3 regions of the Bradyrhizobium sp. SZCCHNS3052 genome follow, and region 1 is predicted to be linked to each of the others. Evidence: predicted binding sites of a transcription regulator. Region 1 holds the regulator's gene; each other region holds the start of a gene.
What was found. Region 1 encodes PhoB, which activates phosphate uptake and scavenging genes when phosphate is short. Its sites were predicted from a motif close to TGTCATNNANCTGTCAT; they were not measured.
Positions count from the first base shown of each region.

Region 2: a site for PhoB is predicted at 4,560-4,576, ahead of phnF (phosphonate metabolism transcriptional regulator PhnF). Genes of this name have one in related genera too.
Region 3: a site for PhoB is predicted at 6,911-6,927, ahead of ugpB (sn-glycerol-3-phosphate ABC transporter substrate-binding protein UgpB). Genes of this name have one in related genera too.

Region 1 is NZ_JAUETB010000005.1:239,766-250,059, forward strand. Features, by position in the region: gene QX073_RS19050 (HoxN/HupN/NixA family nickel/cobalt transporter) at 1-1,090, opposite strand, end outside; gene QX073_RS19055 (trypsin-like serine protease) at 1,267-2,583, opposite strand; gene phoB (phosphate regulon transcriptional regulator PhoB) at 2,731-3,438, opposite strand; gene phoU (phosphate signaling complex protein PhoU) at 3,455-4,171, opposite strand; gene pstB (phosphate ABC transporter ATP-binding protein PstB) at 4,202-5,023, opposite strand; gene pstA (phosphate ABC transporter permease PstA) at 5,020-5,901, opposite strand; gene pstC (phosphate ABC transporter permease subunit PstC) at 5,905-6,903, opposite strand; gene pstS (phosphate ABC transporter substrate-binding protein PstS) at 7,001-8,011, opposite strand; gene QX073_RS19090 (LysR family transcriptional regulator) at 8,962-9,891, opposite strand; gene QX073_RS19095 (Dabb family protein) at 10,009-10,294, shown strand, end outside.
Region 2 is NZ_JAUETB010000002.1:135,619-145,912, forward strand. Features, by position in the region: gene QX073_RS08835 (ABC transporter substrate-binding protein) at 1-194, shown strand, start outside; gene QX073_RS08840 (ABC transporter permease) at 247-1,062, shown strand; gene QX073_RS08845 (ABC transporter permease) at 1,067-1,852, shown strand; gene QX073_RS08850 (ABC transporter ATP-binding protein) at 1,858-2,910, shown strand; gene QX073_RS08855 (phosphodiesterase) at 2,918-3,760, shown strand; gene phnF (phosphonate metabolism transcriptional regulator PhnF) at 3,796-4,521, opposite strand; gene phnG (phosphonate C-P lyase system protein PhnG) at 4,641-5,096, shown strand; gene phnH (phosphonate C-P lyase system protein PhnH) at 5,096-5,707, shown strand; gene QX073_RS08875 (carbon-phosphorus lyase complex subunit PhnI) at 5,711-6,814, shown strand; gene QX073_RS08880 (alpha-D-ribose 1-methylphosphonate 5-phosphate C-P-lyase PhnJ) at 6,811-7,695, shown strand; gene phnK (phosphonate C-P lyase system protein PhnK) at 7,688-8,482, shown strand; gene phnL (phosphonate C-P lyase system protein PhnL) at 8,501-9,199, shown strand; gene QX073_RS08895 (alpha-D-ribose 1-methylphosphonate 5-triphosphate diphosphatase) at 9,214-10,294, shown strand, end outside.
Region 3 is NZ_JAUETB010000004.1:197,842-208,135, forward strand. Features, by position in the region: gene QX073_RS15870 (hypothetical protein) at 1-687, opposite strand, end outside; gene QX073_RS15875 (GNAT family N-acetyltransferase) at 1,000-1,506, opposite strand; gene QX073_RS15880 (DUF1150 family protein) at 1,668-1,931, opposite strand; gene QX073_RS15885 (Hsp20 family protein) at 1,989-2,414, opposite strand; gene QX073_RS15890 (sn-glycerol-3-phosphate import ATP-binding protein UgpC) at 2,549-3,628, opposite strand; gene ugpE (sn-glycerol-3-phosphate ABC transporter permease UgpE) at 3,758-4,606, opposite strand; gene ugpA (sn-glycerol-3-phosphate ABC transporter permease UgpA) at 4,606-5,487, opposite strand; gene ugpB (sn-glycerol-3-phosphate ABC transporter substrate-binding protein UgpB) at 5,538-6,857, opposite strand; gene QX073_RS15910 (CaiB/BaiF CoA-transferase family protein) at 7,060-8,262, opposite strand; gene QX073_RS15915 (organic hydroperoxide resistance protein) at 8,384-8,809, opposite strand; gene QX073_RS15920 (MarR family transcriptional regulator) at 8,979-9,440, shown strand; gene QX073_RS15925 (GIY-YIG nuclease family protein) at 9,448-9,699, opposite strand; tRNA gene QX073_RS15930 (tRNA-Ala) at 9,948-10,023, opposite strand; gene QX073_RS15935 (TIGR02300 family protein) at 10,105-10,294, opposite strand, start outside.

The sequences.
Region 1 (10,294 bases):
CCGGCGGGTTTAGCGCCCCCGCATGAACACTGGCAAGCGCTTCCCCGGGGATAGCCTCGGAACCGCGCTGGCTGCGACCGAGCAGCATGGCGACCGCCCAGATCAGTCCGAACAGGCCAATCGCGACGATCCCGAGATTGGCGACATCGTCGCCCAGCGCGGTGGCGACCCCCGTCCATCCCCCGGTCAGGCCAAGCCGCGGCGCCAACAGCGTGATCGCCTCGAAGCCGCCGATCACCAGCGCGATGGCAACGGATGCGCCGGTGATCACGAGGTTATAGCGCAGCTTGCGTGCGGGATCGGTCAGCGCCCAGCGATAGGCGCCCGCCATCAGCATGCTGTCGGCGGTGTCGACGGTGGCCATCGCAGCCGCGAACAGCGCCGGAAACACCAGGACATGGGCGAGGCTCGCGCCGCGCGCTGCCTCGGTTGCCGACAGGCTGAGAAGCCCGATCTCGCTCGCAGTGTCGAAGCCGAGACCGAACAGGAAACCGAGCGGATACATGTGCCAGGCGCGTCCCACCAGGCGGAGCACCGGGCGCAGCAGGCGGATGAGGATGCCCCGTCCGGAGCTTCCGGCGGTTTCCATCTCGGACTGCGGCTGTGCGGCGCGGCGCCAGAGGTTCACGAACAGAATGAGGTTCGCCAACGCGATCAGCAGCAGGAAGCCGGCCGACACCGACGTGCCGATGACGCCGCCGATCGCCCTGATCGCGCTCTCTTCATCCAGGAGGTCGGCGCCGGCGATGAGGCTCACGACGATGGTGGCGATGACGACGACGCTGGAATGGCCGAGCGCAAAATACAGGCCGGCGGCGCGCGGGGCGCTACCGTCCTGCACCAGCTTCCGCACGACGTTGTCGATCGCCGCGATGTGATCCGCATCGACCGCATGGCGCAGTCCGAGCAGCCAGGCCAGCATCGCGGTGCCGACGATGGCGGGCCGGTCGGCGTAGAGCGCGAACGCCCAGGCCCAGGCGAGCGCGTTGGCGGCGACCAGCCCGCCGACGAGCGCAACGTTGCGGCCGGGCTGCGATCGCCACCACAGCAGCCGAGGGGCACGAGGATGATCAATTTGAACAATCGTCATACTCGGACTATAGCAAGAGCCAGGCCAGTTCGGTAAAGCCCCCCGCTGCAGGCAAAAACTGCAGGAAAACGTGGGCGGCCCTTCCCGGATTGCCCTCTCGCTTGGCAACCCGCTATCCAGTCACGCACAGATCATGACCAGCGGCGGGACATCTTCTTCTCTCGCCCCTCCTTCGCTCACCGCATCGAGGCACTCTGTGCCGTGATCTCGCGCCGCACGACCGCCTCGAACTGGCTCGCGGGGGCGGCGAACATCAGCCGGGTCTCCTCGTGGAACGCCGAGAAGATGCCGACCACGGCCGGCTGTCCGCCGACGTCGGCCATGATGGGGGAGCCCGAATAGCCGAAATTGGCGAGGCAATGCACCGTCAGCAGCATCCCGTCCTTGGTCATGCCGGCGCTGCAATTGCGCTGGCCGGTCGGCGAATAGCGCCGCTCCTGGCCATAGCCGATCTCGGAGATGGTTCCGGCCGTGGTCGCAGCCTGCAATTCCTCGCGCGTCAGCGCCCTGACCTCAACCGGCTTCGACGGCAGCGCGTCCTTCAGCACGATCAGTGCCCAATCGGCGGGCGAGCGGTCGAGCGACCACCTGTCGTGCCGGGTCGGGACGAAATCAGGCGCCACGATCAGCTTGTCGGCGACCGACGATGCCGCCGGCGTGCCCCTGTTCATGCCGGCCAGGAAGCGGACGTTGCCGGGGCTGACCTGCGCCACGCCGTTGAACACGCAATGCGCCGCGGTGAGCACGACGCGCGGCGCGACCAGCGTGCCGGTGCACCAGCCGCCGGTCGAGTATTGCGCGACGGTGACGACGCCGATCGACGACGCCGGCCACGAGGTGGGATCGACGACCTCGCCGATGTGGCGGTCGAGCCCGAGCAGTTGCTCCGGACGCGGAGCGGCGATGCCGGCCTCCGCCGATTCCGGCTTCGGCCGCCAGGCCGCAATGGCACTCTGGGCCTGGACGCGCTGCGGCTCGGTCAACTTGACCCGCTGCACGTCGCGGCCGGCCGATCGCACGCCGCTACGGCCCGCCATCACCAGCCAGGCATAGCCCTGCACGACGTCCTGTTTCACACCGCGGCCGTCGAGCAGCATCAGGCCGAGCATGTATTGCGACTGGGCGAAGCCCTGCGCCGCGGCGCGGCTGAACCAGCGGCCGGCTTCGCCGTAATTGCTCGCAACACCTTCGCCGTTGACGTAGGCGATGCCGAGATAGTGTTGCGCGACAGCGAGCCCCTGATCGGCGGCCTTGCGGTACCACGCCAGCGCCTCGGCGGGGTTGCGCGGTTGGCCCCAGCCGAAGGCGTGCATGAAGCCGACGTCGAACTGCGCCCGCGCATCGCCCTTGGCGGCCAGCGGCAGCAGCCGTCGCATCGCCGCCGCATGCTGCCCGTTGCCTGCCGCCGCGACCGCGTCTTCGAGCTCGGCGGCCGTGGCGCCCGCCGCGCCGCCGAGCAGCACGGCAAGAGATATGATGATGGTCTTGATCAAGGGCGTCCGCTGGGACCGAAACATCGTGACGGGCCACGAAGCAGACACGATCAAGACGGCGGCGGCGTGGCGGAAAGCGGACCGCGATCTCCTCAATCGGGCCGCCTCGCGTCTCACACCTGCTGCGTCCTCACGCCCGATCGCCCCTTACACCTGCTCGCTCTTGGCGAAGCGATCATCGAGCGCATAACCGGCGCCGCGCACGGTGCGGATCGGGTCCTGCTCGCGGCCGGGATTGAGCAGCTTGCGCAGGCGGCCGATATGGACGTCGACGGTGCGCTCGTCGATGTAGATGTCGCGGCCCCAGACACTGTCGAGCAGCTGCTCGCGGCTGAACACGCGGCCGGGATGCTCCAGGAAGAACTCGAGCAGGCGGTATTCGGTCGGGCCGAGATCGATCGGCCTACCAGAGCGCGCCACGCGGCGCTTCTCGCGGTCGAGCTCGATGTCGCCATAGGACAGCACGGTCGCCAGCCGCTCCGGACTCGCCCGCCGCAGCAGGCCTTTCACCCGCGCCAGAAGCTCCGGCACCGAGAACGGCTTGACGATGTAGTCGTCGGCGCCGGTCGCGAGGCCGCGCACGCGCTCGCTCTCCTCGCCGCGTGCGGTGAGCATGATGATCGGCAACTGCCGGGTCTCGGTCCGCGCCCGCAGGCGGCGGCACAGCTCGATGCCGGACAGGCCCGGCAGCATCCAGTCGAGCACGACGAGATCGGGAACACGCTCCTTCAGGCGCGTGTCGGCCTCGTCGCCGCGCGCCACGGTCTCGACCTCGTAGCCTTCGGCCTCGAGGTTGTAGCGCAGCAGCGTCGTCAGCGCCTCCTCGTCCTCCACCACCAGAATTCGGGCGCCCATGTCTGAACCGTCTCTCTCAGTTGCCGGGGATCGTCGATGCGAAGCTCGTCATGTCGCCCTTCGGGCGCTTGTCCATGATCTGCTGGCCTTCGATCATATAGAACACCGTCTCGGCGATGTTGGTCGCGTGATCGCCGATGCGCTCGATGTTCTTGGCGCAGAACATCAGGTGGATGCAGAACGAGATGTTGCGCGGATCCTCCATCATGTAGGTCAGGAGCTCGCGAAACAGCGAGGTGCAGATGGCATCGACTTCCTCATCGCCCTTCCACACCGTCATCGCCGCCGGCAAATCGTGCGCGGCATAGGCGTCCAGCACCGTCTTGACCTGCGACTGCACGAGATCGGTCATGTGCTCGAGCCCGCGGATCAGCTTCAGCGGATGGAAGTCGCTCTCCAGCGCCGCGACGCGCTTGCCGATGTTCTTGGCGAGATCGCCGATACGCTCCAGATCGGTCGCCACGCGCATCGCGCCGACGATCTCACGCAGGTCGACCGCCATCGGCTGTCGCCGGGCGATGGTAAGAACGGCGCGCTCCTCGATGATGCGTTGCAGCTTGTCGACCTCGGCGTCGGTGGCGACCACCTTCTGGCCGAGCGCGATGTCGCGTCGCACCAGCGCATCGACGGAATCGACGATCAGCCGCTCGGCGAGGCCGCCCATCTCCGATACCAGACGGGTGAGGTCCTGCAGATCGCTGTCGAACGCCTTGGCGGTATGTTCACTGGCCATGATGATCTCCTGAAGACAATGTCGTCGGCGTCAGCCGAACCGGCCGGTGATGTAATCCTGGGTCCGCCGATCGCTCGGCGAGGTGAAGATCTTGCTGGTGTCGTCGAACTCGATCAGCTCGCCGAGATACATGAAGGCGGTCTTGTCGGAGACGCGCGCCGCCTGCTGCATGTTATGCGTCACGATGGCGATCGTATAGTTTTCGGCGAGTTCCTGGATCAGCTCCTCGACCTTGGCGGTCGAGATCGGATCGAGCGCCGAGCACGGCTCGTCGAACAGGATCACCTCCGGCCGGACCGCCACGGTACGCGCGATGCACAGCCGCTGCTGCTGGCCGCCGGACAGCGACAGGCCCGAGGCGTTGAGCTTGTCCTTGACCTCGTTCCACAACGCGCCGCCGCGCAGCGCCTTCTCGACCCGGTCGTCCATCTCCGACTTGGAGATCTTCTCATAGAGGCGGATGCCGAAGGCGATGTTCTCGTAGATCGTCATCGGGAACGGCGTCGGCTTCTGGAACACCATGCCGACCCGGGCACGCAGCAGGTTCAGATCGAGCTTGGGATCGAGGATGTTGGTGTTGTCGAGCATCAGCTGCCCGGTCGCCCGCTGCCCCGGATAGAGATCGTACATCCGGTTGAAGATGCGCAGCAGCGTGGACTTGCCGCAGCCGGACGGGCCGATGAACGCGGTGACGCGGTTGGTGCCCAGCGACAGGTTGATGTTCTTCAGCGCATGATGGTCGCCGTAGTAGAAGTTGAGGTTGCGCGCGGTCACCTTGGCCGGCGCATCCGGAAGCGCCTTGCCGTGAAGAGCGTGATTGGGCTGACTGACGGAGACGGACAGTTCGGTCATTTGGTGTTCCTCTCGGCGCCGAGAATGCGTGCACCGATGTTCAGGGCGAGCACGGCCAGAGTGATGAGAAGGGCTCCGCTCCAGGCCAGTTGTTTCCAGTAGGCATAAGGGCTCTGGACGAAATTGTTGATGGTGACGGGCAGGTTCGCCATCGTCTTGGAAAGGTTGAGGCTCCAGAACTGGTTCGACAGCGCGGTGAACAGCAGAGGCGCGGTCTCGCCGGCGACGCGGGCGGTCGCCAGCAGCACGCCGGTGATGAGGCCCGAGCGCGCCGCCCGATAGGCGATGCGGCGGATCACCAGCGAGCGCGGCAGGCCGAGCGCAGACGCCGCCTCGCGCAGCGGGTTGGGCACGAGCAGCAGCATGTCCTCGGTGGTGCGCAGCACCACCGGGATCACGATGACCGCCAATGCAAGGGAACCCGCGAGTGCCGAGAAGCCGCCCATCGGCACCACGACCGCACCATAGATGAACAGGCCGATGATGATCGAGGGCGCCGACAGCAGGATGTCGTTGATGAAGCGGATCACCGAGGTCAGGCGGTCGTTGCGGCCGTATTCGGCGAGATAGGTGCCGGCAAACAGGCCGAGCGGCGCGCCGATGCCGACGCCGATGATCGTCATGATCAAGGAGCCGACGATGGCGTTGCGCAGGCCGCCTTCGCTGGAGCCGGGCGGTGGCGTGTCGGCGGCAAAAACCTGCAGGCTGAGGCCGGCGAGTCCGTTATAGAACAGCGTGAACAGGATCAGCGCCAGCCAGGTGACGCCGAACATCGCGGCGGCAACGCAGAGGCCGCGGATCACGATGTCTCTGCGGCGCCGGCGCGCATAGATCGGATTGACCGGCGCATCGAGTGTAAGCGTGTCAGCGCTGGACATGGCTTATTTTCCCGCCTTGGCTTCGAGCCGCATGAGCATCAGCCGCGCGCTCGCCAGCACGAAGAACGTGAGCACGAACAGCAGCAGGCCGAGCAGGATCAGGCTCGACTGGTGCAGCCCGTCGCTCTCCTGGAATTCGGAGGCGATGGCGGCCGAGATCGTGGTGCCCGGTGCGAAGATCGAGGATGAGATACGGAACGAGTTGCCGATGATGAAGGTCACCGCCATCGTTTCGCCGAGCGCACGCCCCAGCGCCAGCATGACGCCGCCGATCACGCCGACACGGGTGTAGGGAATGACGACGCTGCGCACGACCTCCCAGGTGGTGCAGCCGACCCCGTAGGCGGCTTCCTTCAGCACCGGCGGGACCGTCTTGAACACGTCGACCGAGATCGAGGTGATGAACGGCAGCACCATGATCGCCAGGATCAGCGAGGCGTTGAACAGGCTGAGATAGGACGGCGGACCCGCGAAGATGTCCTGCAGCACGGGGATGCCGGCGCAGAGATTGATCATGAACGGCTGGAACGTATAGGCCAGGAACGGCCCCAGCACGAAGAAGCCCCACATGCCGTAGATGATCGAAGGAATGCCGGCGAGCAGCTCGATGGCAAGTCCGATCGGACGGCGCAGCCATTGCGGGCACAGCTCGGTGAGGAAGATCGCAATGCCCAGACCGACCGGAATGGCGATCAGCATCGCGATGAAGGACGTGACCAAGGTACCGTAGATCGGGCCGAGCGCCCCGAGCACCGGCGGATCGGCCGACGGCGCCCAGCGCCGCGTCCACAGGAATTCGAAGCCATATTCTCTCATGGCCGGCCATGCGCCGACGATGAGCGACAGGATGATGCCGCCCAGGATCAACAGGACGGAGATCGCGGACAGCCGCGTGATCCAATAGAAGGTCACGTCGCCGAGCTTGAAGGCGTTGAGCGCGCGTGCCCGGTCATAGGGTCCGGCAGCAGCCGCGATATCGCTGACTTCGGTCTGAACCGCCATCTCTGCCAATTCTGCCCCCTGTTCCTTGGACACGCCTCAACCCCGGTAGCGCCCCTCCCCCGGAGGCCGGGAGAGGGGGATTTTCGATACGTCCGGATCAGCTCTTGATGTCGGCCGACCAGGTCTTCTCGATCAGCTTCACGACGCTGTCGGGCATCGGGATGTAGTCGAGCTCCTCAGCCATCTTGGCGCCCTTCTCGAACGACCACTTGAAGAACTTGATGGCTTCGCCGGACGCCGCCTTGTCGGCCGGCTCCTTGTGCATCAGGATGAAGGTCGCCGCCGTCATCGGCCAGGACTTGTCGCCGGGCTGGTTGGCGAGGATCACGTAGTAGCCGGGGGCCTTGGCCCAGTCGGCATTCGCGGCCGCGGCCTGGAAGGCCTCGACGGTCGGCTGCACGGTCTTGCCGGCCTTGTTGATCATGCCGGTGTAGGTGAGCTTGTTCTGCTTGGCATAGGCGTACTCGACATAGCCGATCGAGTTCTTGGTCTGGCCGATGTTGCCGGACACACCCTCATTGCCCTTGGCGCCGACACCGACCGGCCACTCGACGGCGGTGTTGAAGCCGATCTTGCTCTTCCAGTCGGCGCTGACCTCGGAGAGGTAGTAGGTGAAGTTGAAGGTCGTGCCCGAACCGTCGGAGCGGCGCACCACGGCAATCGCGTCGGACGGCAGCTTGACGTTGGGGTTCAGCTTCTTGATCGCGGCGTCATCCCACTTGGTGATCTTGCCAAGATAGATGTTGGCGAGCGTCTCGCCGTCCAGCACCATCTCGCCCGGCTTCACGCCCTCGAGGTTGACGACGGGCACGATGCCGCCCATCACCATCGGCCACTGCACCAGGCCGTCCTTCTCGAGCTGCTCGGCCTTGAGCGGCGCGTCGGTGGCGCCGAAGGTCACGGTCTTAGCCTGGATCTGCTTGATGCCGCCGCCGGAACCGATCGACTGGTAGTTCAGACCGTTGCCGGTTTCCTTCTTGTAGGCGTCAGCCCACTTGGAATAGATGGGGAACGGGAACGTCGCGCCCGCACCGGTGATGTCGGCAGCGAACGCCGACGTCGATGCGGCGACCAAGCCGGCAGCGACGATAGCTTTGACGAAATTCATAGCTGGTCTCCATGCTTGGGAAGCGAAGCGCCATCTGCGCCCGATTGCGCTTCCCCGGCCGCTTTAGGGGGCCTCGGTGTGGCTTTTATAAAGGTTCGATGACAGTCGGATGACAGTCACAAGCCGTTGATAATTCTTGATATTTAGATTTTGATCCGAGTTTTTACGGATCGAGGGCGGTCGTTCGGGGGAGGCATCGCCCCTGGCCTTTCGCGAGCATCGCTCAATCAAGATGGGCCTCCTTTGCCCGCGTCGCCCGCCGCACCTTTCGGTGTCGTCCCGGCCTTGCGCAGGGACCCATAGCCACCGGCGGATGTGGCTGGGCGGGGTCGGTCGACCATCGTGCCTCGCACGCCTCCCTGGGGTTATCGGTCCCGGATCGGCGCACGCGGTGCGCGCTTGTCCGGGACGACGCCATGAGGATTGGGTTGGCGCCGTCGGCCAACGAGACACGATCTCGCCGTCTCGCGGCTGGTGAGACCCGAGTGATGCATTCGTCGTGTCCCTCTGAACAACGAGAGGGCGCGAGGAAGGCCGGACCTCGGCTGAGGCCCGTGGCCCGCCTGCTCAAAAGAATGCAGGCGGCAGGTACCACAGGTACAGCCGGACAGACCCGGCCTTCCCCGCGCGACGGTGTTAACGGTGTCCTTCGTGCTCTCCCTGGGGATCGGCGTTCTTGCCCCCATCGCCCGCGCGTGCCGTCAAGCAACGACCACGGACTTGACCTCAGCATCGAGAGGCCAGGACCACACGACTTCGCCGTCCGTGCCGCCTGCGCTCGTCTGGCACAGCCGTCACGTCCATCGCAGCCCGCCTCCACGTTCGTGACGACGCGTACGTCCCTCTGCTCGAGGCGGGTTGCACGCAAGAGACCACGATTTCCGAAAAATAGCAAGGTAATTATTTTTCTCAGAACATGATCCGCCCTCCCCCCGCACGCGGGCATCGGCTCAATCCGGCTTGGGCGGCTCGATCCAGATCCCCGGGTCGGAATGGGCGCGGATATGGTCGACGAGGAAATCGGCGAACACCCTGATCTTGGCCGGAAGCCTGACGCGGTTCTGGTAGGCGATGTTCATCGTCAAGAGCGGCAGCTCCCAGTCGAGCAGGACCGGCACCAGCCTGCCGGCCAGAATGTCGCTCTGCACGATGTAGAGCGGCTGGATCAGGATGCCGAGCCCGGCAAGCGCCGCCCCCTTGATCACCTGGCCGTCGTTGCTGTCGAGCGTCGGCGCGATCCGAATGCTCTGGGCTGTCGCGCCGTTGCGCAGGGACAGGGAATACGGATCATTGGCAAGATTGTAGATCAGCATGTCGTGGCGCACGAGATCACCGGGAACGACGGGACAGCCACGGCTCGCGAGATAGGACGGCGCCGCCGCCAGCACGCGCCGCATCTGCCCGATGCGACGGACGACGATGCCCGAGTCCGGCTCATGCTCGCGGGTGCGGATCGCCACGTCGATGCCCGCCTCAATGAAATCCGGATAGCGGTTGGCGGCGATGATCTGCAGGTTCAGCTTCGGATACATCGCGCGGAACGCCGGCAGCATCGGCGCGAGATAGATCGTCGCGAACGACAGCGAGCTGGTGACGCGCAGCATGCCCTGCGGCGACAGCGCGCGATCGCTGACGGCATCCTCGGCCTCGGCCAGCTCGTTGAGCAGCGTGCCGCAGCGCTGCAGCAGCTCCTGCCCGGCTTCGGTCAGCCAGAGACGGCGCGTGTTGCGCTCGATCAGGCGCACCGCGAGCCGTTCCTCCAGCGCGCTGAGATGCCGGCTCGCCGCGGCGTTGGACATCCGTAAGGACTCGGCGGCCTTGGACAGGCTGCCCAGCTCGGCCGTCCGGGAAAACACCTCGAGCTGGAGCAGACGGTCCATTGTTACGCTGAGCGGAAAACAGAGTTACAATTTTTGTCCTTTATTTCCATTTCCTGCAAGGCAAAATCGTCCGACAAGAACAAAGCCCAAGAACAAAGCTCAGGTGAGGACGCTGGAATGACGGGGCCGATCAGGCACATCGTGATGTGGCGGCTGGGCGCCGAGACGGCCGCCGAGCGCGCGGCGGCCCGGCTCAAGGTCAAAACCCTGTTCGAGGGCCTCAAGGGCCGCATCGACGGCCTGACCCACATCGAGGTCGGTCTCGATGTCAGCGACGTCGACTATGCCTGCGACGTCGTCCTGTTCTCCGAATTTGCCAGCAGCGCCGCGCTGCGGGCCTATGCCTCGCATCCCGAGCACCTGCGCGTGCGCGAGGAGCTCGGCGACCTCAGGATCGGTCGCT
Region 2 (10,294 bases), on a different contig from region 1:
TGCTCTCCGACAAGGGGCAGGCGATCTGGACCAATGCCTATCTGCGTCCGGCGCGCCCGATCGAGCTGCCGGACTCGGTGAAGAACAAGTTCCTGCCGGACAGCGACTACGCCCGCGCCAAGAGCGTGAACTGGGGCGATATGGAAGCTGCGCAAAAGGGCTTCGTCGATCGCTATCTGTCCGAAGTCCGCTGAAGGAGCACCGCGCCTCCGCCGGAGACGATCCGGCGGAGGTGCACTTGATCACATGTCGCACAAATCCTTCGTCCGGCTCTGCCTGCTGCCCCTGGCGGCCGTCACCGCGGCATTCTTCCTGTTGCCGATGGCGAGGCTGCTCGCGACCGGCGCCGAGGGACCGCACGGTCTGACCGAATATCTCGCGATCATTCTCGAACCGCGCTACCGCACGACTCTCCTCAACACGCTGGCGCTGGCGGCGGCCACCACGATCGCGACCCTGATCATCGCGACGATCGCCGGCCTGTTTCTGCAGCGTCACCGGTTTCCGGGCCGCGCGATCCTGGTTGCGATCCTGACGTTTCCGCTCGCTTTTCCGGGCGTCGTGGTCGGCTTCATGATCATCCTTCTGGCTGGCCGTCAGGGGCTGATCGGCGAGGTCTCGTCCCGGCTCACCGGCGACAAGCTCGTATTCGCCTATTCGATCTACGGGCTGTTCCTCGGCTATCTCTATTTCTCGATTCCGCGGGTGATCCTCACGATCATGGCTGCCGCGCAGAAGCTGGACCCGGGGCTGGAGGAGGCCGCGCGCTCGCTCGGCGCAAGCCCCTGGGCCGTGCTGCGCGACGTGATTCTGCCGGCACTGACCCCGGCGCTGATCGCATCCGGCGCAATCGCGTTCGCGACCGCGATGGGCGCGTTCGGAACGGCATTCACCTTGGCCACGAACATCGACGTGTTGCCGATGCTGATCTACACGGAGTTCACGCTGGCCGGAAACCTGGCCACCTCGGCGGCGCTCTCGGTCGGCCTTGGCCTGATGACCTGGCTGATGCTTGCATTGGCGCGCTCCTTCGCCGGCAGCTCGGTGGCAGCGGCAGGGTAGGCACGTGCGCGACAGAGCCATCTTCATCCTTCAACTGCTGTTCACACTGCTGGTCGCCGCCTTCCTGGCCGTGCCGGCCGGCCTTTCGATCGCCGCGGGCGTGACCGTCAACTACTTCCGCGGCATTCAGTCCGGCGTGACGCTGCAGTGGGTGGCCCAGGTCTGGGAGCTCTACGCGGGCACGATCATGGCATCGATCCTGATCGCGCTGGGCACGCTGGCGGTCACGCTCGTGGTCGGTGTTCCCGCTGCCTATGCGCTGCACGTTCGCGGCGGACGGCTGGCGCGGCTGGTCGAGGAAATCATCACCTTGCCGCTCGCGATTCCCGGGCTCGCCATCGCGCTCGCGCTGTTGCTCACCTATGGCGGGGCGGGAAGCTTCCGCCGCTCATGGCTGTTCATCCTCGCCGGCCATGTGATCTTTACGATGCCATTCATGGTGCGGTCCGTCATGGCGGTGTTCTCGACGATCGACGTGAAGTCGCTCGACGAAGGTGCCGCATCGGTCGGAGCCGCGCCATGGCACCGCTTCATCGACGTCATCGTTCCCAACGCCGCGCCCGGCATCCTGGCGGGCAGCCTCATGGTGGTGACACTATCTCTCGGAGAGTTCAACCTGACCTGGATGTTGCATACGCCGCTGACCAAGACACTGCCGGTCGGCCTCGCCGACAGCTACGCATCGATGCGGCTCGAGGTCGCATCCGCCTACACGCTGATCTTCTTCGTGATGATCATTCCGCTGCTCGTGGCGATGCAGTGGATCGGCGAGAGAGGAAGGTTGCGGTGAGCACGATGACCCGGCATGGAGCCGCCCTGAAGGTGGAGAATTGCGGCAAGACCTTTGCCGACGGGACCTGCGCGCTCGCGCGCGCCACGCTCGACATCGCGCAGAGCGAGACGCTGGTGCTGTTGGGGCCGTCCGGCTGCGGCAAGACCACGCTGCTGCGGATCGTGGCCGGGCTCGAAACACCCGATGCAGGCGGGCGCGTGCTGTTCGGCGGCAAGGATCTGACGAGGCAGCCGATCGAGAAGCGCAATGTCGGCATGGTGTTTCAATCCTACGCGCTGTTCCCCAACATGACCGTCGCGGACAATATCGGCTACGGGCTCAAGATCCGCGGCGTGCCCAAGCCGGAGCGCGCCGCGCGGGTCGCAGAGCTGGTCACGCTGACCAACCTCGCCGGCCTCGAAGATCGGCGAATCGATCAGCTCTCGGGCGGCCAGCGCCAGCGCGTCGCGCTGGCGCGCGCGGTCGCGATACGGCCGAGCGTGCTGCTGCTCGACGAGCCGCTCACCGCGCTCGATGCGGCCTTGCGAGAGCGCCTGCGCGGCGAGCTCAACGGCTTGTTGCGCACGCTCGGCATCACGGCGATCTACGTCACGCATGACCAGGCCGAAGCCATGGAGCTCGGCGACCGCATCGTCGTGATGCGCAAGGGCGCCATCGCCCAGATCGGGACGCCGCGCGAGATCTATTTCTCGCCCGCCGATCGATTCGTCGCGGAGTTCGTCGGCGCGGCCAACATCATCGAGGCGCCGATCGACGGAGCCCAGCTCGTTCTGCCGGGAGGTCGGCAGCCGATCGCCGATCCCGGTCCACGTAACCTGGCGGTGGCGATGGTTCGGCCGGAAACGATCGGGATCGTCGATGCCGCGGCATCGAGTCTGACTGGCGTCGTCGACAGCGTCCGCTTTGTCGGCGACCGGCAGCGGATCATCGTCCGCGACGCCGCCTCAATTGCACTGACCGTGGACGCGCCGAATTCGATCAGGGTCGCTGCGGGAGAGCGGATCGGCCTGCGGATTGCACCGGACTCCATTCGGCTGTTGCCGGAGAAAGGCTGATCTGCTGATGACCAAGAGCCCCGTCGTCATCGCCCAGATATCCGACCTGCACATCAAGGCGCCCGGCCGGCTCGCCTACCGCCGCGTCGATACGGCGCGCGCGTTGACCCGTTGCATCACGGAGCTCAACCGGTTCGAGCCGAAGCTCGATCTGGTGATGATCTCGGGCGATCTCGTCGATACGCCGTCGTCGGCCGAGTACGATCATCTCAAGGATCTTCTCGTCGAGCTTGGAACTCCATTCGTCGCCGTGCCCGGCAATCACGATTCACGCGAGCTGATGCGCGCGGCGTTTCCGGACGCTCTGCATGGTCAACCCACCGGTCCGCTGAACCGGTGCGTGGAGTTGGCCGATCTCGATCTGCTTCTGCTCGATTCCAGCGTGCCCGGCCATCCGCATGGCGAGCTCGATGAAGCGAGTCTGCAATGGCTCGACGCCGCGCTGTCCGGATCCAGCGAAAGGCCGGCCCTGCTGTTTCTGCACCACCCGCCGTTCGCCACTGGCATCTGGCACATGGACCGGCAGAACCTGCGCAACGCCGACGATCTCGCGGCCGTCCTCACGCGCCATCCGCGGGTGCAACTGATCGGGTGCGGTCACGTTCATCGCGCGACGCTGACCCGGTTTGCGGGCATCCCCTGCACGATCTGCCCGGCACCGAACCATGCCGTCGCGCTCGACCTGGCCGAGCTTCGTCCGCCATCCTTCCGGATCGAGCCACCGGCCTTTCACCTTCATGCCTGGTTTCCAGGACCGGGATTTGGAACGGTCGTCACGCATCAGGTGCCGATCGGGGATTTCGACGGGCCGCATCCGTTCTTCAATCAGGACGGCACGCTCATCGACTGAGGGCGCAAGAACGAAGCGAGGCGGCGGGGTCTGGTCTAGCTCTCGACCTCGAACGTCACGCGCTCCGCCGCGAAGCGCGAGCGCTTGCTGACCAGCGGCGTCCCATCGGCATCGATGTCGGTGCTGTCGACCACCAGCACCGGACGGCCCAGCGCGAGGTCGAGCCGTGCGGCGTCGCTCGCGTCGGCGATGGCCGCCGTGATCCTGGTCGCGCCGCGGCGATAGTCGCGAATGCCGTAATGCGCAAGCAGCGCCGTCATCGAGCGGAGCGATGCGAAGATGTGGCCGGCCTCGGGAAATCGCTCGGACGACAGCCAGGACGTGCTGACGCAGATGGGGGTCTTGTCGGCAAGACGCAGTGCCTCGATTCGGACCAGCGGCGCCCCCGTCTTCAGTCGGAGCGCGTGCGCGAGTTCGCGCGTCGCCGACTCTTCGGACGCTGCGATCAACTGTCCGCGCGGCTCGCGCCCGCCGGCGCCCACGATCTCGGAGAACCTGGTTCGCGATCTCAGGGGATATGACAGACGAGGCGCTTCGACATAAGTGCCGCTGCCGCGCTCGGCGCGCACGAGGCCGCGCTCGGCCAAGGTCGCGAGCGCGCGACGCACCGTATGACGGTTGACGCGGTAGGTTTCGGCGATATCGGTCTCGCCGGGGAGGCGGGTGCCGGCCGCGAAGCGGCCGTCGGCGATGTCGCGCTCGATGCCGTCGGCCACCCGGCGCCACAGTGCCACGCCCGAGTCGGCGCCCTGCATGCTCATCTGCGGTTCTCCGCTGCGCGACCTGAAAATCACGCCCATGTCATCAAACAGTCATGGCGCTTCGTTACGAAGTTGTCTATTAACATAGACAACTTCGCGATAGCAAGTTCGGGGTGAAGATGGAAGGCGAGACCGCGATGCAGGACCGGCGCAGGACGGCGATGCGGGTATTGGCGCATGCCTCGCATGCGGACATCCGCGCCAGGCTCGACGGACTGGCGCTGCCTGAGTATCGCGACCTGCGTCCGGCGGAGAATGGTCTCGTGATGCTGCGGGGCCGGATCGGCGGTGATGGCGCGCCGTTCAATGTCGGCGAAGCGACGGTGTCGCGCGCCGCGGTACGGCTGGAGAGCGGCGAGGTCGGGTTCGGCTATGTGCTCGGACGAGACGCCGGCAAGGCGCGTCTGATGGCGCTGTGTGACGCGATGATCCAGTCGTCGAGCCATGCGCGATCGATCGAGACTCAGGTGGTCGCGCCGCTGCAGGAGCTGATGCGCGCATCGCGGGAGCATCGAGCGGAGGAGGCTGCGGCCACGCGTGTCGATTTCTATACGATGGTGCGAGGAGAAGGCTGATGGCTGCTGCCGCTTCCGATCTGCAGCCTGGTTTCGCCGACAATGTCCTGTCCGCGCAATCGACCTTCCGTACCGTCATGGAGGCCATGGCGCGTCCGGGCAATGTGCGGCAGGTCGAGGGCGATGTCGGCCGCCCCTCGTCCATGATGATCGGTGCCGCCGCGATCGCGTTGACCTTGTTCGATCACGATACGCCGATCTGGCTCGATGCGCTGCTCGCCGGTACGGCCGAGGTCGGCGCCTGGCTCAAGTTTCACACCGGGGCGCCGATCGTCGCCGATGCCGCGCTCGCCTGCTTTGCGGTGGCGGCGGACCCCGAAGCGCTGCCCGATCTGGATTCATTCGCGCTCGGCAGTGCTGAATACCCTGATCGCTCGACGACGCTGATCCTGCAGGTGCCGAGCTTGTCCGAGGGGCCGGCGTTCAAGCTGCGCGGTCCAGGCATCGACGGGGCGACATCGTTCCGTGCAACGGTCGCGCCCGCCGATCTGTTCGAGCGGCTGTCGATCAATGAGAAGCTGTTTCCGCGTGGTGTCGATGTGGTGCTGGTCGATGGCTCGTCCATCGTCGCCATCCTGCGAACGACCCGACTCGTTTCCGCAGGAGAGTGAGGCATGTATGTTGCCGTCAAGGGTGGCGAGCGCGCCATCGAGAACGCGCACCGGCTGCTGGCGCATGAACGCCGGGGTGATCGCGATGTGCCCGAACTTTCGCTGGCGCAGATCTCCGAGCAGTTGGGGCTTGCCGTCGATCGCGTGATGGCCGAGGGCTCGCTGTACGACCGCGAGCTCGCGTCGCTCGCAATCAAGCAGGCACGCGGTGATCTGATCGAGGCGATCTTCCTGGTGCGTGCCTTCCGCGCGACCCTGCCGCGCTTCGGTGCAACCGAGCCGGTCGACACCGGTGCGATGCGGGTGCAGCGGCGCGTCTCGTCGACCTTCAAGGACATTCCGGGCGGCCAGGTGCTCGGGCCGACCTTCGACTATACGCATCGGCTGCTCGATCCGCAGTTGGCGGCCGCCGCCGAGCCGGAGCCGCCGGCCCGTGCCGAGGCGCCGAATGCGCCGACGCCACGTGTCACCGACATTCTCGGCCAGGACGGGCTGATCGAGCCGTCGCCGCAAGCCGATGTTGGCGCGCCGGTCGGCGATCTCACCCGCGATCCCCTAGGCTTTCCCGCCGATCGTGATCTGCGGTTGCAGAATCTCGCACGCGGTGACGAGGGCTTTCTGCTCGCGCTCGGCTACTCCACCCAGCGCGGCTACGGCCGCAACCATCCCTTCGCCGGCGAAATCCGCTTCGGCGAAGTCGAGGTCGAGTTCGTGGCCGAGGAGGTCGGGTTCGCGGTGCCGCTCGGATCGGTCGAGCTGACCGAATGCCAGATGGTGAACCAGTTCAAGGGGTCGGCAACCGAGCCGCCGTGCTTCACGCGCGGCTATGGCCTCGCCTTCGGCCAGAGCGAGCGCAAGACCATGTCAATGGCCCTCGTCGACCGCGCCTTGCGGGCGCGCGAGCTCGGCGAGGACATGGTCGCGCCGGCGCAGGATGAGGAGTTCGTGATGTCGCACTCCGACAACGTGCAGGCGACCGGGTTCGTCGAGCATCTGAAGCTGCCGCATTATGTCGACTTCCAGTCCGAGCTCGGCCTGCTGCGCAAGCTGCGCCAGGAGTTCGCCGAGGCCAATGCCGCTCCCGAATTGAAGGAGGCTGCGGAATGAACGCGCCGACCTACAATTTCGCCTATCTCGACGAGCAGACCAAGCGGATGATCCGTCGCGCGATCCTGAAGGCGATCGCGATTCCCGGCTATCAGGTGCCGTTCGCGAGCCGCGAGATGCCGATGCCCTATGGCTGGGGCACCGGCGGCGTACAGGTCACCGCCGCCATTCTCGGTCCCGACGACGTGCTCAAGGTCATCGACCAGGGCTCGGACGATACGACCAATGCGATCTCGATCCGCAAGTTCTTCGCCAAGACCGCGGGCGTTGCGACCACGACGTCGACGGAAGAGGCGAGCGTGATCCAGACCCGGCATCGCATTCCCGAGGCGCCGCTTCACGAGGGGCAGGTGCTGGTCTATCAGGTGCCGATCCCGGAGCCGCTGCGCTTTCTCGAGCCGCGCGAGACCGAGACCCGCCGCATGCATGCGCTGGCCGAATATGGCCTGATGCACGTCAAGCTCTATGAGGACATCGCACGCTTCGGCCACATCGCGACGTCCTACGCCTATCCGGTCAAGGTCAATGCGCGCTACGTGATGGATCCGTCGCCGACGCCGAAGTTCGACAATCCCAAGATGGACAATTGCCCGGCGCTGCAATTGTTCGGTGCGGGACGCGAGAAGCGAATCTATGCCATTCCGCCCTATACGCCGGTCGTCTCGCTGGATTTCGAGGACCATCCGTTCACGCGCTACAAGTTCGATGCACCCTGCGCGCTGTGCGGCGCGGAGGATTCCTACCTGGACGAGATCGTGACCGACGACAAGGGCAGCCGCATGTTCGTCTGCTCCGACACCGATTACTGCGAGGGCCGCCAGGCGTCCGGACATCGTGGCGAGCAGAGCGCCGCCCCGCACAAGGAGAGCGCCCATGGCTGAGATGATCAGCGCATCCGATCAGCCGCTGCTCGTCGCGGAAGGGCTTGCGAAGAGCTACGGCCGGTTGGCAGCCTGCCGCGACGTCTCCTTCGTGCTCTATCCCGGCGAGGTGCTCGCCATCGTCGGCGAGTCCGGCTCGGGCAAATCGACACTCTTGCAGATGCTGTCGGCGCAACTGGCGCCGACGTTGGGCCGCGTGTCCTATCGGATGCGGGACGGGGTGCTGCGCGATCTTGCCGGCCTTGGCGAGGTGGAGCGCCGTTTTCTGTTCCGCACCGATTGGGGCTATGTCCATCAGGACCCGACGCAAGGCCTGCGCATGGCGGTCTCCGCCGGCGCCAATGTCGGCGAGCGGCTGATGGCGGTCGGCTGGAATCACTACGGTCAGATCAGGCAGACCGCCTCGTCCTGGCTCGCGCGCGTGGAGATCGACGTTGCCCGCATCGACGATGCGCCGCGGACCTATTCCGGCGGCATGCGGCAGCGGCTGCAGATCGCGCGCAATCTCGTGACCGAGCCCAGGCTCGTGTTCATGGATGAGCCGACCGGAGGACTCGACGTGTCCGTGCAGGCGCGCCTGCTCGATCTGATGCGCAGCCTCGTCAACGAGCTCGGCCTCGCCGCCATCGTCGTGACCCACGATCTGGCCGTGGCGCGGTTGCTGTCTCATCGTGTGATGGTCATGAAGGAGGGGCGGGTGATCGAGACCGGCCTCACCGACCAGGTGCTCGACGATCCGCGCGAGCCTTACACGCAGCTACTCGTATCCTCGATCCTGCCGCCATGATGCAATGAGCCCAATGCGATGACCGTGATGATCGATGTCGAAAGTGCAGAGAAGACCTTCACCATGCATCTGCAGGGCGGCATATCGCTGCCCGTGGTGCGCGGCGTGTCGTTCCAGGTCAAGGCCGGCGAATGCGTCGTGTTGTCGGGACCGTCGGGTGCCGGCAAGTCGTCGATCCTGAAGATGATCTTCGGCAACTACCGTTGCGATGGCGGACGCATCGGCGTCCGGCACCTCGGCGAGATGACCGATCTCGCCGGCGCCGAGCCGCGCCTTGTCCTCCATGCGAGGCGGCAGACCATCGGTTATGTCAGTCAGTTCCTGCGCGCGGTGCCGCGTGTCCCTGCGCTCGATGTCGTTGCCGAGCCGCTGCTCGCGGCCGGCCTGCCGCGCGACGATGCGAGGGTGCGGGCGGGAGGACTGCTGCGGCGGCTGAACATTCCCGAGCGGCTGTGGTCGCTGCCGCCATCGACCTTCTCGGGCGGCGAGCAGCAGCGGGTCAACATCGCTCGCGGCTTCATCTCCGACGTCCCGGTGCTGCTGCTCGATGAGCCGACCGCGTCGCTCGATGCGGCGAACCGTGCGGTCGTGGTCGACCTGATTGCGGCGAAGAAGAAGGACGGGGTGGCGATGCTCGCGATCGTGCATGATGACGATATCCGTGCGCAGATTGCGGATCGTACGGTCGACGTCACGACATTCGCTGCGGCGGCATGAGGTACACATTGCAGATGAGCGCGAACATGTCCGATATCGTGATAGGCAATGCCAGGCTGGTCCTCGCCGACCGGGTCGTCGAGCAGGGCTGGGTGGCGATCGCCGGAGGCCTGATCGCGGAACTGGGCGAGGGGGCGGCGCCGGCCGGCAGCCTGGATGCCGGCGGCGACCTGCTGATGCCCGGGCTGGTCGAACTGCACACCGATCACCTCGAGGCGCATTTCGTGCCCCGCCCCAAGGTCTATTGGGATCCCGTTGCTGCGGTCATTTCCTATGACGGGCAACTTGCGACCGCGGGCATCACGACGGTGCTGGATTCGCTGCGGGTGTGGAGCGAGGAGGGCGCCGAGGGCGTCGACGGCCAGGCCAATGTGCTCGCGGAAGCGATCGCGACGGCGCGCGACGGCGGGCTGCTGCGGTCCGATCACTTCCTGCATCTGCGCTGCGAGGTGCCGATGCCGACCGTGGTCGAGGAGGCGCGGCAACTGGCGGGGCGTCCGGATGTGCGGCTGATGTCGCTGATGGATCATACGCCCGGGCAGCGCCAGTTTCGCGACGAAGGCAAGCTGCGCGACTACTATCGCGGCAAGAGCGGCGGCAAGACCGATGCGGAGCTCGACGTGATGTTCGCACGCCGCTTCGCCTATCAGCAGGCCTATGCGGCGCCGAACATGCGCGACATCGTTGCACTGGCGAAGACCCATGACGTGCCCCTGGCCAGTCACGATGACACGACGGAGGAGAACGTCGCCGATGCAATCAAGGACGGCATCGCCGTCGCGGAGTTTCCAACCACGATGGAAGCCGCGCGGGGCCTTCACCAGGCGGGCATCAGCATTCTGATGGGCGCTCCGAACGTGGTGCGCGGCGGGTCTCACTCCGGCAATATCGCCGCCGTGGACCTGGCGCACGAGGGCCTGCTCGACATTCTGTCGTCGGACTACGTCCCGTCGAGCCTGCTGATGGGCGCGCTGCAATTGCCGCAGCGGGTGCCGTCCATCGGTCTTGCGGCGGCCGTCCGCACCGTCACCAAGGCCCCTGCGGACGCCGTCGGCCTGCATGATCGCGGCGAGATCGCGGTGGGCAAGCGTGCGG
Region 3 (10,294 bases), on a different contig from region 1:
GAGCAGGTCGAAATGATGCGGCATCATTCGCTCCTTGTAGATGCCGACCTTCCGGCCGCGTCCCGACGACGTCAGGCCGCGGCCGAGCACATCGAGCTCCGCGGCCGTCTTGCGCGGAAGTCCCAGGTAGTCGCAGATGCGGTTAAGGACAGGAAACGACGACCGCGCCACATCGTCGATCGCGAGCTCTGAATAGAGCTCTTCGAACTTCACGGTCAGGCAGGCTGGCGAGTCCAGCCAGCTCATGAACTTCTTGATGCCCGATCGGGGCAAAGAGAGGAGGGTCGATGTGATTCGGGAGGCGTCATCGGGGTGAGCGGCCGATCCGGCCGACCGCAGATAGGCGTTCCACTTCCGCATCTTCGGATAGGCCGCCGAGTGGTAGACGAAGTCGACCCAGCTCACGACGATGTCGCGGGGGTCGCGGACGATGAACAGCATCTTGTGTTCCGGTCTGCCCAGGAGGTATTGCTCGAGATACGGACAATACTCGGTGTGCGAGGCGCAGGAGTAGCCGGAGCGCAGGGCCGACGCCCAGAGCGGGGCCGGAAGCGCGCGTCCGTAGTCGAGCGAACCGTCGGGATTCAGCTTGCTGATCGATGACGTGTAGGTGTGATAGCCGACATCGACATGACCGCCCAGCGCTCTGACGAGTTCGACCAGCAGGTACGTCCCCGCTTTCGGCACGCTGTTGCAGATGACGTAGTAAGGGCTGGGCCCAGGCGGAGGACTGTCAAGAAAGACGTGCCGGTTGGGTAGGGTCCCGAGCGCAAGCTCTCGAAAGACGCCTGCATCAAGCCGTGATCCATGCATCTGCCATCCCTACACATGCTCGTCACACATCGGACTAGCGCGTGCCGCAACAGGGACAACTTAAGGATTAGACACCTTCGCCTTAAACCGGGTCGGATTGTATCTGGTTGTCAAATTGACCGTTCCGGACATCGACGGAAACAAATTTCTCAAACGCACTTCAGCAGCCGCTTCGTCCTTGGCCGGCTATCGCAATGATCTCGCCATGTAGCGCACCGTCTTGGCGCCGCCATGGATGCCGGCCGTCGCCAGCGGCGCGAAGCCGAGCGCAGCATGAAACGCGTCCGACTGCGGATTGGGCGGATCCAGATTGACCTCGCAGACGATGCGGTCGTGGCCCGCCGCGGTCGCCTCCCGAATCAGCTCCTCATAGAGCTGCCGCGCCAGGCCCCGGCCGCGGGCGGCCGGCGCCACCACGATGCGGTCGACATAGACGAACCGATCGTAGCGCGCGCGAAACCAGCGGTGATTGGGATTATCGTAGACGGCGGCGTGGTCGAGCGCGATCATCAGCGCATCGGCCCTGCCAATTCGCCAGGCCAGCCATGCCCGATCGAGCAGTTGCAGGAGCGTTTCGGGCGTGAGCCACGACAGCTCGGAGGCATGCGCATTGTTGAGCGCGAGCAGTGCGTCCGCAAGCGCAGGATCTGCACGCAGTCCGGCCGGGCTCATGGGTGTCGTCATCAAGGTCATGCGCGGCCATCGTTACGAGCAGAAAAAAGGGCCGTCCCCGTTTCCGGGGACCGCCCTCGTGTCAGTCCGTGAGCTGCATGCTCCTCATGAGCATCGCGTCCCAATGAGCGTTGAGTCTCACGAGAAGCGGCCGTTGTCAGCGCTGCGGCTCGGCCTTTGCGTCAGTGGACGCTCACGGCCTGGAGTTCGTGACTCCACGCATTCGCAATCGCCGCTTCGCGGCTGTCGGTGAGCATGATCGGCGTGCCGTCGGCGGCATGCAAGGCGAACAGCTTCAGTCCCGGTGCGATGTGCGGCGCCTGCGGAAACAGTCCCGGTACGTCCTCGGAGCGGATCTGCTTCACGTAAGCGATGTGGCCCTCGCCCAAGGTCGCCAGCGACTCCAGGGAGACGGGGGATTCCGACGCAACATTACCTTCAGTCATGGTCTCGACTCCTTCTGAGACTCAAGCGGTCGAGTCCGCTACTCGTTCCATCAACCATTATTCGTGTTCATTGATCGCTATTGTCTTAACGATCCGCTCAGGCTCTGGCCTGGCCAGATCGACCGACAACAGCCCGTTCTTCAGGTCCGCACCAAGCACATGCATTCCCTCCGCCAGCACGAAGGTGCGCTGGAAGTGGCGCGCGGCGATGCCGCGATGAATGTATTGCCTGGTCTTGTCGTCCTGTTGCCGGCCGCGGATGACGAGCTGGTTTTCCTCAATGGTGACATCGAGTTGGTCGCGGGTGAAACCCGCCACCGCCAGCGTGATCCGCAGACGCTCGGGCTGGCCATTGGTGCGTTCGAACCGCTCGATATTGTAGGGCGGATAGCCGTCGGCACCTTTGACGACGCGGTCGAGCACGCGCTCGATCTCGTCGAAACCCAGCAGGAACGGACTGGAGAGCGAAGGAACACGAGACATGGTTTACAAAGTCCTCTCGAAGCGACTTTGATGTATCAGGGCCCTGACGGCACCCCTTGAGCAGCAATATGGGCACGATCCGGGGCGCGTTCAAGCACCCCGAATGCGCCGGAACAGCCTGTCTGTGGAAGGGTTTAAACGGACAGCCGCTGACGGCCGTCGGCCGAGAACAGATGCAGCTTGGCCCGCGGCGCCACGGCGCGAATCCGTGCGCCGATCTCCGGCGCGGCGGTACCCGGCAGCCGCACGATGATGTCGTTGGCGGTTGCGGAGAGCCGGTCATCGCTGCCCGCGTCCTGGCGTGCGCCGTAGACATAGGTCTCGGCGCCGACATGCTCGATCGCCTCGACGCGAAGGTCGAGCCCGATCCCGCCCGCTGGAACGATGTCGCCAAGCTGGAAATCCTCAGGCCGGATGCCGAGCTGGCCCGCTTCTTGGGGAACCGCGTCGGCGCCGAGCAACTGGGCGCGCACGCCATCGGTCGGCATCAGGTTCATCGGCGGCGCGCCGATGAAGGATGCGACGAAGGTGGTGGCTGGACGCTGATAGATCTCGAGCGGATTGCCGATCTGCTCGACCTTCCCGCCGTTCATCACCACCAGGATGTCGGCGAGCGTCATCGCCTCGAGCTGGTCGTGGGTGACGTAGATCGCGGTGGTGTTGAGCCGGCGCTGCAGCTTGCGGATCTCGACCCGCATCGCGATGCGCAGCTTGGCGTCGAGGTTCGAGAGCGGCTCGTCGAACAGGAACACCTTGGGCTGGCGCACGATGGCGCGGCCCATCGCCACGCGCTGGCGCTGGCCGCCGGAGAGCTGGCGCGGCTTCCGCTCGAGCATGGTGCCGAGCTCGAGGATGCGTGCGGCGTCCTCAACCCGCGTCCTGATCTCCTTTTCCGCCATGCCGCGATTGCGCAGGCCGTAGGCCATGTTGTTGTAGACGGTCATGTGCGGATAGAGCGCGTAGTTCTGGAACACCATCGCGATGTCGCGATCCGCCGGCTCGATGGCATTGACGATGCGGCCGCCGATGTCGATCTCGCCCGAGGTAATCGTCTCGAGCCCCGCGACCATCCGCAGCAGGGTGGATTTGCCGCAGCCCGACGGCCCGACCAGCACGCAGAACTGACCGTCGCCGACGTCGATATCGACGCCTTTGATGGCTTCGAAGCCGCCCTGGTAGACCTTGCGGACGTTGCGGAGGGTGACGTTGGCCATGGCGGTTACCGATAAGGAGGAAGTGACGAGTGGCGAATGGCGAATAGGGAGTGGCGAATAGGGAAGGGCGAATGCATCCTCATGTTCGGATCTCCCTATTCGCCACTCGCCATTCGCTATTCGCCCCTCTCACTTTTCCGTCTCCACCAGCCCCTTGACGAACAGGCGCTGCATGACGACGACGACGAACACCGGCGGCAGCATCGCGAGCACGGCGGTCGCCATGACGACCGGCCACTCCGTCAGCGCGTCGGTCGTCGTGATCATCTTGCGGATGCCGATCTGGATCGTCTGCATGTCGTCGCGCGTCGTGATCAGCAGCGGCCAGAGATATTGATTCCAGCCGAGGATGAACAGGATCACGAACAGCGCCGCCATGTTGGTGCGCGACAGTGGCAGCAGGGTGTCCCAGAAGAAGCGGAACGGCCCGGCGCCGTCGATGCGGGACGCCTCCAGCAGCTCGTCCGGCACGGTCATGAAGAACTGGCGGAACAGCAGCGTGGCGGTGGCGGATGCGATCAGCGGCAGCGCGAGCCCGGCATAACTGTCGAGCATGTGGAGGTCGGCGACGATCTTGTAGGTCGGATAGATGCGTACCTCGACCGGCAGCATGAGGGTGATGAAGATGAGCCAGAAGATCGCCATGCGGAACGGGAAGCGGAAGTAGACGATCGCATAGGCCGAGATGATCGAGATCGCGATCTTGCCGACGGCGATCAGCAGCGCCATGACCAGCGAGTTCAAAAGCATGGTCGCAACCGGCTCGCGGGTCGAGCCGCTCGTGCCGACGAAGATCGTCTGATAGTAGGTCGACAGGAAGTGCCCGCCAGGCAGCAGCGACATCTGCCCGTTGGCGATGACCGCATTGTCCTGCGTCGAGGCGACGAATGCGAGATAGACCGGGAACGCAACGATCGCGATTCCGATCCACAGGATGACATGCGCGACGTAGCGTCGAATGCCTTCTTGCTCGACCATCAGTAGGTCACCTTGCGCTCGACGAAGCGGAACTGGATCGCCGTCAGCACGATGACGATGACCATCAGAACGACGGATTGTGCGGCCGACGAGCCGAGATTGCCGCCGAGCAGGCCGTCTGTGTAGACCTTGTAGACCAGCGTCTCGGTGGACTTGCCAGGACCGCCGCGGGTCATCGTGTCGATGATGCCGAAGGTCTCGAAGAAGGCGTAGACGATGTTGATGACCAGCAGGAAGAAGATGGTCGGCGACAGCAGCGGGAAGGTCACGGTCCAGAACCGCCGCATCGGCCGCGCGCCGTCGATCGCGGCGGCCTCGAGCACGCTCCGGGGGATGCTCTGCAGCCCGGCGAGGAAGAACAGGAAGTTGTAGGAGATCTGCTTCCAGGCGGCCGCGAGGATGATCTGCAGCGCCGCCTGGTCGCCGTCGAGCAGCGGATTCCAGTCGATGCCAACAGCGCGCAGATAGCGCGAGATCACGCCGAGCGACGGGTGGAGCATGAAGATCCAGAGCACGCCCACCACCGGCGGCGCCACGGCATAGGGCCAGATCAGCAGCGTGCGGTACAGCGTGACGCCGCGCAGCGGCTTATCCGCCATGACCGCGAGCAGCAGTGCGACCGACAGCGACGAGAGCGCGATGGCGAAGGAGAAGCCGAAGGTGCGGAGAATGGCCTGGAAATAGTCCGGCTGGCTGAGCAGGTCGGCGTAGTTCTCGAACCAGACGAAGCTCGTGGACAGGCCGAACGCGTCCTGCAGCAGGAACGACTGGATGACGGCCTGGATCGCGGGCCAATAGAAGAAGATCAGCACGATCGCGAGCTGGGGAGCGACCAGCACGAACGGCAGCAGTTTTGACTGAAAGATGGCGTTCTTCTGCATGGTCGGTCGGCGAACCGGCAGGCCGCGGGGCGGCCTGCCGGCTCATGGCCTCACTTCACGGCCGTCTTTTCGAACTGGCGCAGCATCTGGTTGCCGCGCTCGACGGCGGCGTCCAGCGCCTGCTTGGCGGTCTTCTTGCCGGCCAGAGCCTGCTCGATTTCCTCCGACCAGACGTCACGCAGTTGCACCATGTTGCCCAGACGCAGGCCGCGGGAATTCTCCGTCGGTTCCTTGTTGGTCAGTTCGAGCAGCGGCGTCTCCAGATAGGGCTGATCCTTGTAGAAGCCCTCGGCCTTGGCCTTGGCGTAGGCCGCCTTGGTGATCGGCAGATAGCCCGAGGCCTTGTGGATGTAGACCTGACGATCGGTGTCCGAGAGGAAGGTCAGGAACTTCGCCACGCCCTTGTATTCGTCCGCGCTCTTGCCGCCCATCACCCAGAGCGAGGCGCCGCCGATGATCGAGTTCTGCGGCGCGCCCTTGGCGTCCGGATAATACGGCATCGGCGCGGCGGTGAAGGCGAACTTGGCCTGGGCCTTGACGTTGCCGAAGAACGCCGACGAGGTCAGGTAGATCGGGCATTCGCCCGAGGTGAAGCGGCCCTCGCCGGTGTTGGTGCGGCCGGCATAGTCGTAGGTCTTGTCCTTCTGCAGCTCGACCAGGTTTTCGAGATGCTTGACCTGCAGCGGACCGTTGAACTCCAGCACGGTGTCGAAGCCGTCGAGACCGTTCGCCTTGCTGGCCAGCGGCACGTTGTGCCAGGCGGAGAGCTGCTCGAGATTGACCCAGGTGACCCACGAGCCCGAGAAGCCGCAGGTCGGATGGCCGGCCGCCTTCAGCTTCTTGGCGGTCTCGAACAGCTCGGGCCAGGTCTTCGGGATCTCGGCGTTGACCTTCTTCAGCTCGTCGAGATTGACCCACATCACCGTGGAGGACGAGTTGAAGGGGAACGACAGCATCTCACCCTTGGAGGTCGAGTAGTAGCCCGTGATCGCAGGCAGATAGCTCTTCGGGTCGAACGTCTCGCCGGCGTCCTGCATCAGCTTGTAGACCGGCTTCACGGCGCCGGTGGCGGCCATCATGGTGGCGGTGCCGACCTCGAACACCTGCATGATGTGGGGCGCATTGCCGGCGCGGAAGGCGGCGATGCCGGCATTCATCGTGTCGGCGTAGTTGCCCTTGTAGGTCGGGACGACCTTGTAGTCGGACTGCGAGGCGTTGAAATCGTTGGCGAGCTTGACGATGACGTCGTTGTTGGCGCCGGTCATCGCATGCCACCACTGGATTTCGGTCACGGCATGCGCAGGTGCTGCGGCGCTCAGGACCAGCGTGACTGCCGCAGTCGCGGCCGTCCAGAATTGGCGAAGTGACATTAAAGAATACCTCCCGTGAAACGTCATCGGCGTCGCGGCCGTAGCAGCGCGAGATGACAGTTTCGTGAATGTATAACCGGTTGGATCGTCAGCGGAAAGCGCGTTCATCGCGGCGGAACGCAGCGACTTGCGGGAGACGGCGCCGCGCCGGGGCGATGCCCCGGCCGGCGCTGACGGTGAGAAACGACAGGCTGATGGCGCCTCAGCGCTTGCGCTCGGCGCACACCGTGCCCTGGGACAGCAGCGCCTCGATCTCGCTCGGCGTGTAACCGAACTCGGTCAGCACCTCCTGCGCGTGCTGACTGAACTTCGGCGGGGTGGAGCGCAGGCTCGGCTTGGTGCGTTCGAGCCGGATCGGCGACGCGACGCCCTTGTACCAGTCCTTCTCGATGACATCGCCGCGGTAGATCGTGTGCGGATTGGTCAGCGCCTGGTCGATCTTCTGCACGGGTCCTGCCGGCAGACCGGCCGCGAGCAGCCGGTCGCACAGCGGCTCCGCCTCGAACTGGCTGAACACGGCGGCAAGCTCGGCGCGCAGCGCCTCGCGATTGGCGACGCGATCCTTGTTGCGGGCGAAGCGCGGATCGGTGCCGAGTTCGGGGCGGCCGATCTCCTTGGCGAGCTTGCGGAAGGTGCCGTCATTGCCGACGCCGATGAAGATATCGTCGGTCTTGGTCGCGAAGATCGCATACGGAACGAGGTTCGGGTGCTCGTTGCCGGTCAGCGACGGCGGCTTGCCATGCATGAAGTAGTTTGCGGTATGCGGATGCATGATCGCGAGACCGGTCTCATACAGCGTGACCTCGAGGAACTGACCGATGCCCGAGCGCTGCCGCTCCGACAGCGCCATCAGGATGCCGATCGCGGCATAGAGTCCGGTGGTGATGTCGACCAGCGGCACGCCGATCCGCATCGGTCCGCTCTGCGGCGAACCGGTCGCCGCGATCATGCCGGTCATCGCCTGGATGATCGCGTCGTAGCCGGGATTGCCGCCGCGCGGGCCATCCGCGCCGAAGCCGCAGATGCGGCAGTGCACCAGCTTGGGGAATGTCTCGCGCAGCGTGTCGCTGCCGATGCCCCATTTCTCCAAGGTGCCAGGCTTGAAGTTCTCGATCAGCACGTCGGCCGTCTCGAGCATCCGCATCAGCACGGCGCGGCCGCCCTCTGAGGCGAGATCGAGGCCGATCGAGCGCTTGTTGCGGTTGATCCCGACGAAATAGGCGGCGTCCTCATCGTGGAAGGGCGGACCCCAGTCGCGCACCTCGTCGCCGGCCGGCGGCTCGACCTTGATCACGTCGGCGCCGTGATCGGCCAGGATCTGCGTGCAATAGGGGCCGCCGAGCACGCGCGTCAGATCGATCACGCGCAGGCCGGCCATGGCGCCGGGAGCAAATTGGGGTGTCATCGGATGTCGCGAGGTTGGTTTCAGCTCGCGATCATTAAGCATTGCTGCGGCGGCGGCGCAAACGGGGGCTGCCATGCGGCAGGACAACGGAGGCCGTCCTGCCGCATGACGGAATTGAAGCTCAGACGACGCTCAGCTTGACGTCGACATTGCCGCGCGTGGCGTTGGAATAGGGGCACACCTCGTGCGCCTTGGCGACCAGCGCTTCGGCGTCGGCCTTGGCGAGTCCGGGCAGCGACACTGCGAGCTCGACGGTGATGCCGAAGCCGCCTTCGGAGCGCGGGCCGATGCCGACCGTCGAGGTCACCGACGTGTCGGCGGGAACCTTGGGGCCGCCCTGCGAGCCGATGAACTTCATCGCGCCGATGAAGCAGGCTGCGTAGCCGGCCGCAAACAACTGCTCCGGATTGTTGCCGGCACCGCCGCCACCGCCGAGCTCCTTCGGGGTGGAAAGCTTGACCTTGAGCGAGCCGTCGAGGGTAGCGGCTTCGCCGTCGCGGCCGCCGGTGGCCTTGGCGCTGGTCTTGTAGAGCACGTTCACGGACATGGGTGTCTCCTGGTTGGATGGACGAATTCAGCGCGGCCATATTGCACACAATTAGATTGTGTACAATATAATTGTCCGGTAGAAAATTCGTGATCGGTGCGCCGGGCCCGTTGTCGATCCGAGGCGTGCGGGCTCAAGATGCCGATAGGATCGACCTGTGGTGACCTCGATGCGAAAGAAGTCCGCGGCAGACCTGCCGCTCCAGCTCGGCAACCAGCTCTGCTTCGCAGTCTATTCGACCGCGCACGCCTTCAACCGCGTCTACAAGCCCCTGCTCGACCGCCTTGGCCTGACCTATCCGCAATATCTGGTCATGCTGGTGCTGTGGGAGCAGGACGGCTTGACGGTGAAGGACATCGGCGCGCGGCTGTTCCTCGACTCTGGCACGCTGACGCCGCTGCTGAAGCGGATGGAGGCTACGCACCTGATCAAGCGGACCCGGTCGGCCGAGGACGAGCGTCAGGTGATCGTCACCCTCACCGCCCAGGGCGCGGGCCTGCGCGACAAGGCAAGGTCGATCGTGCCGCCCGCGATCCTGGATGCGACGGGCTGCTCGATCGCCGAGCTGGCCGACCTGCACGGCAAGCTGGTGCGCCTGCGGGAGCGGCTCGATGCGGTTGTGGAGGGGTGAGGAGTGGTCAGCCTGGACCGAGCAGGCGCTTCCTTGAGAATGCCCGCCCAGAATGCGATTTCAGGTAGGTCTCGAACGCCAACGCGCGATGCTTGTCCGGAAAGGCGCAATACCAGACCAGCATCCAAGGCATAAACTTGGGCGTGTGAACTGAGCGGCCAGCGTTGTGATCCTTCAGGCGCTGTCTGATGTCCGCTGTCGCGCCGACATATTCCTGCTCGGGGAAGGCGAGGCTGCGGATGATGTAGACGTACCACATGCGAAGGCACTCGCCGCGAAGGACTGCGGGCCGGCATTCTGCAATCGGGAAGGGAGTTTGTCATCCCGGCTGCCTGCGTACGAAATCAAGTCGTAAACCGTAGGCAGGCGTGACTCGAGGAAACACCAGCTTGGAGAAGATGACGGGCCTCTCAAAGCCCGGCTTCGCCAAGGGGCTTCGCCGGGCACCACGCTTCGCCCTTCGGGCTCCGTCGTGGCTGCGCCACGCGTAGCCCGAAGGGCGAAGCGTGGTGGAGCCAGGCGGGATCGAACCGCCGACCTCTTGCATGCCATGCAAGCGCTCTCCCAGCTGAGCTATGGCCCCTGAACCGAGCCGGCGGTCTGGGTGACCGCCGGGGAGCACCGTGAACCACAGTTCGCGGCTGATCTCAAGTGTCTTCGACGATTATTCTTCGTCGCCGCCGACATCACCGATGATGTCGGTCACGTCCTCGTCGCCTTCTTCCTCGTCGGCGATGAAGGTCGAGTCGTCATCCTCGTCGTCGTCGAGCGTCTCGTCGATCTCGATGTCGTCCTCCGATTCGGGAACGACGGCCTTGACCTTGCCGGAGTTCTCCTCGGCGTCGGCCTCCTCG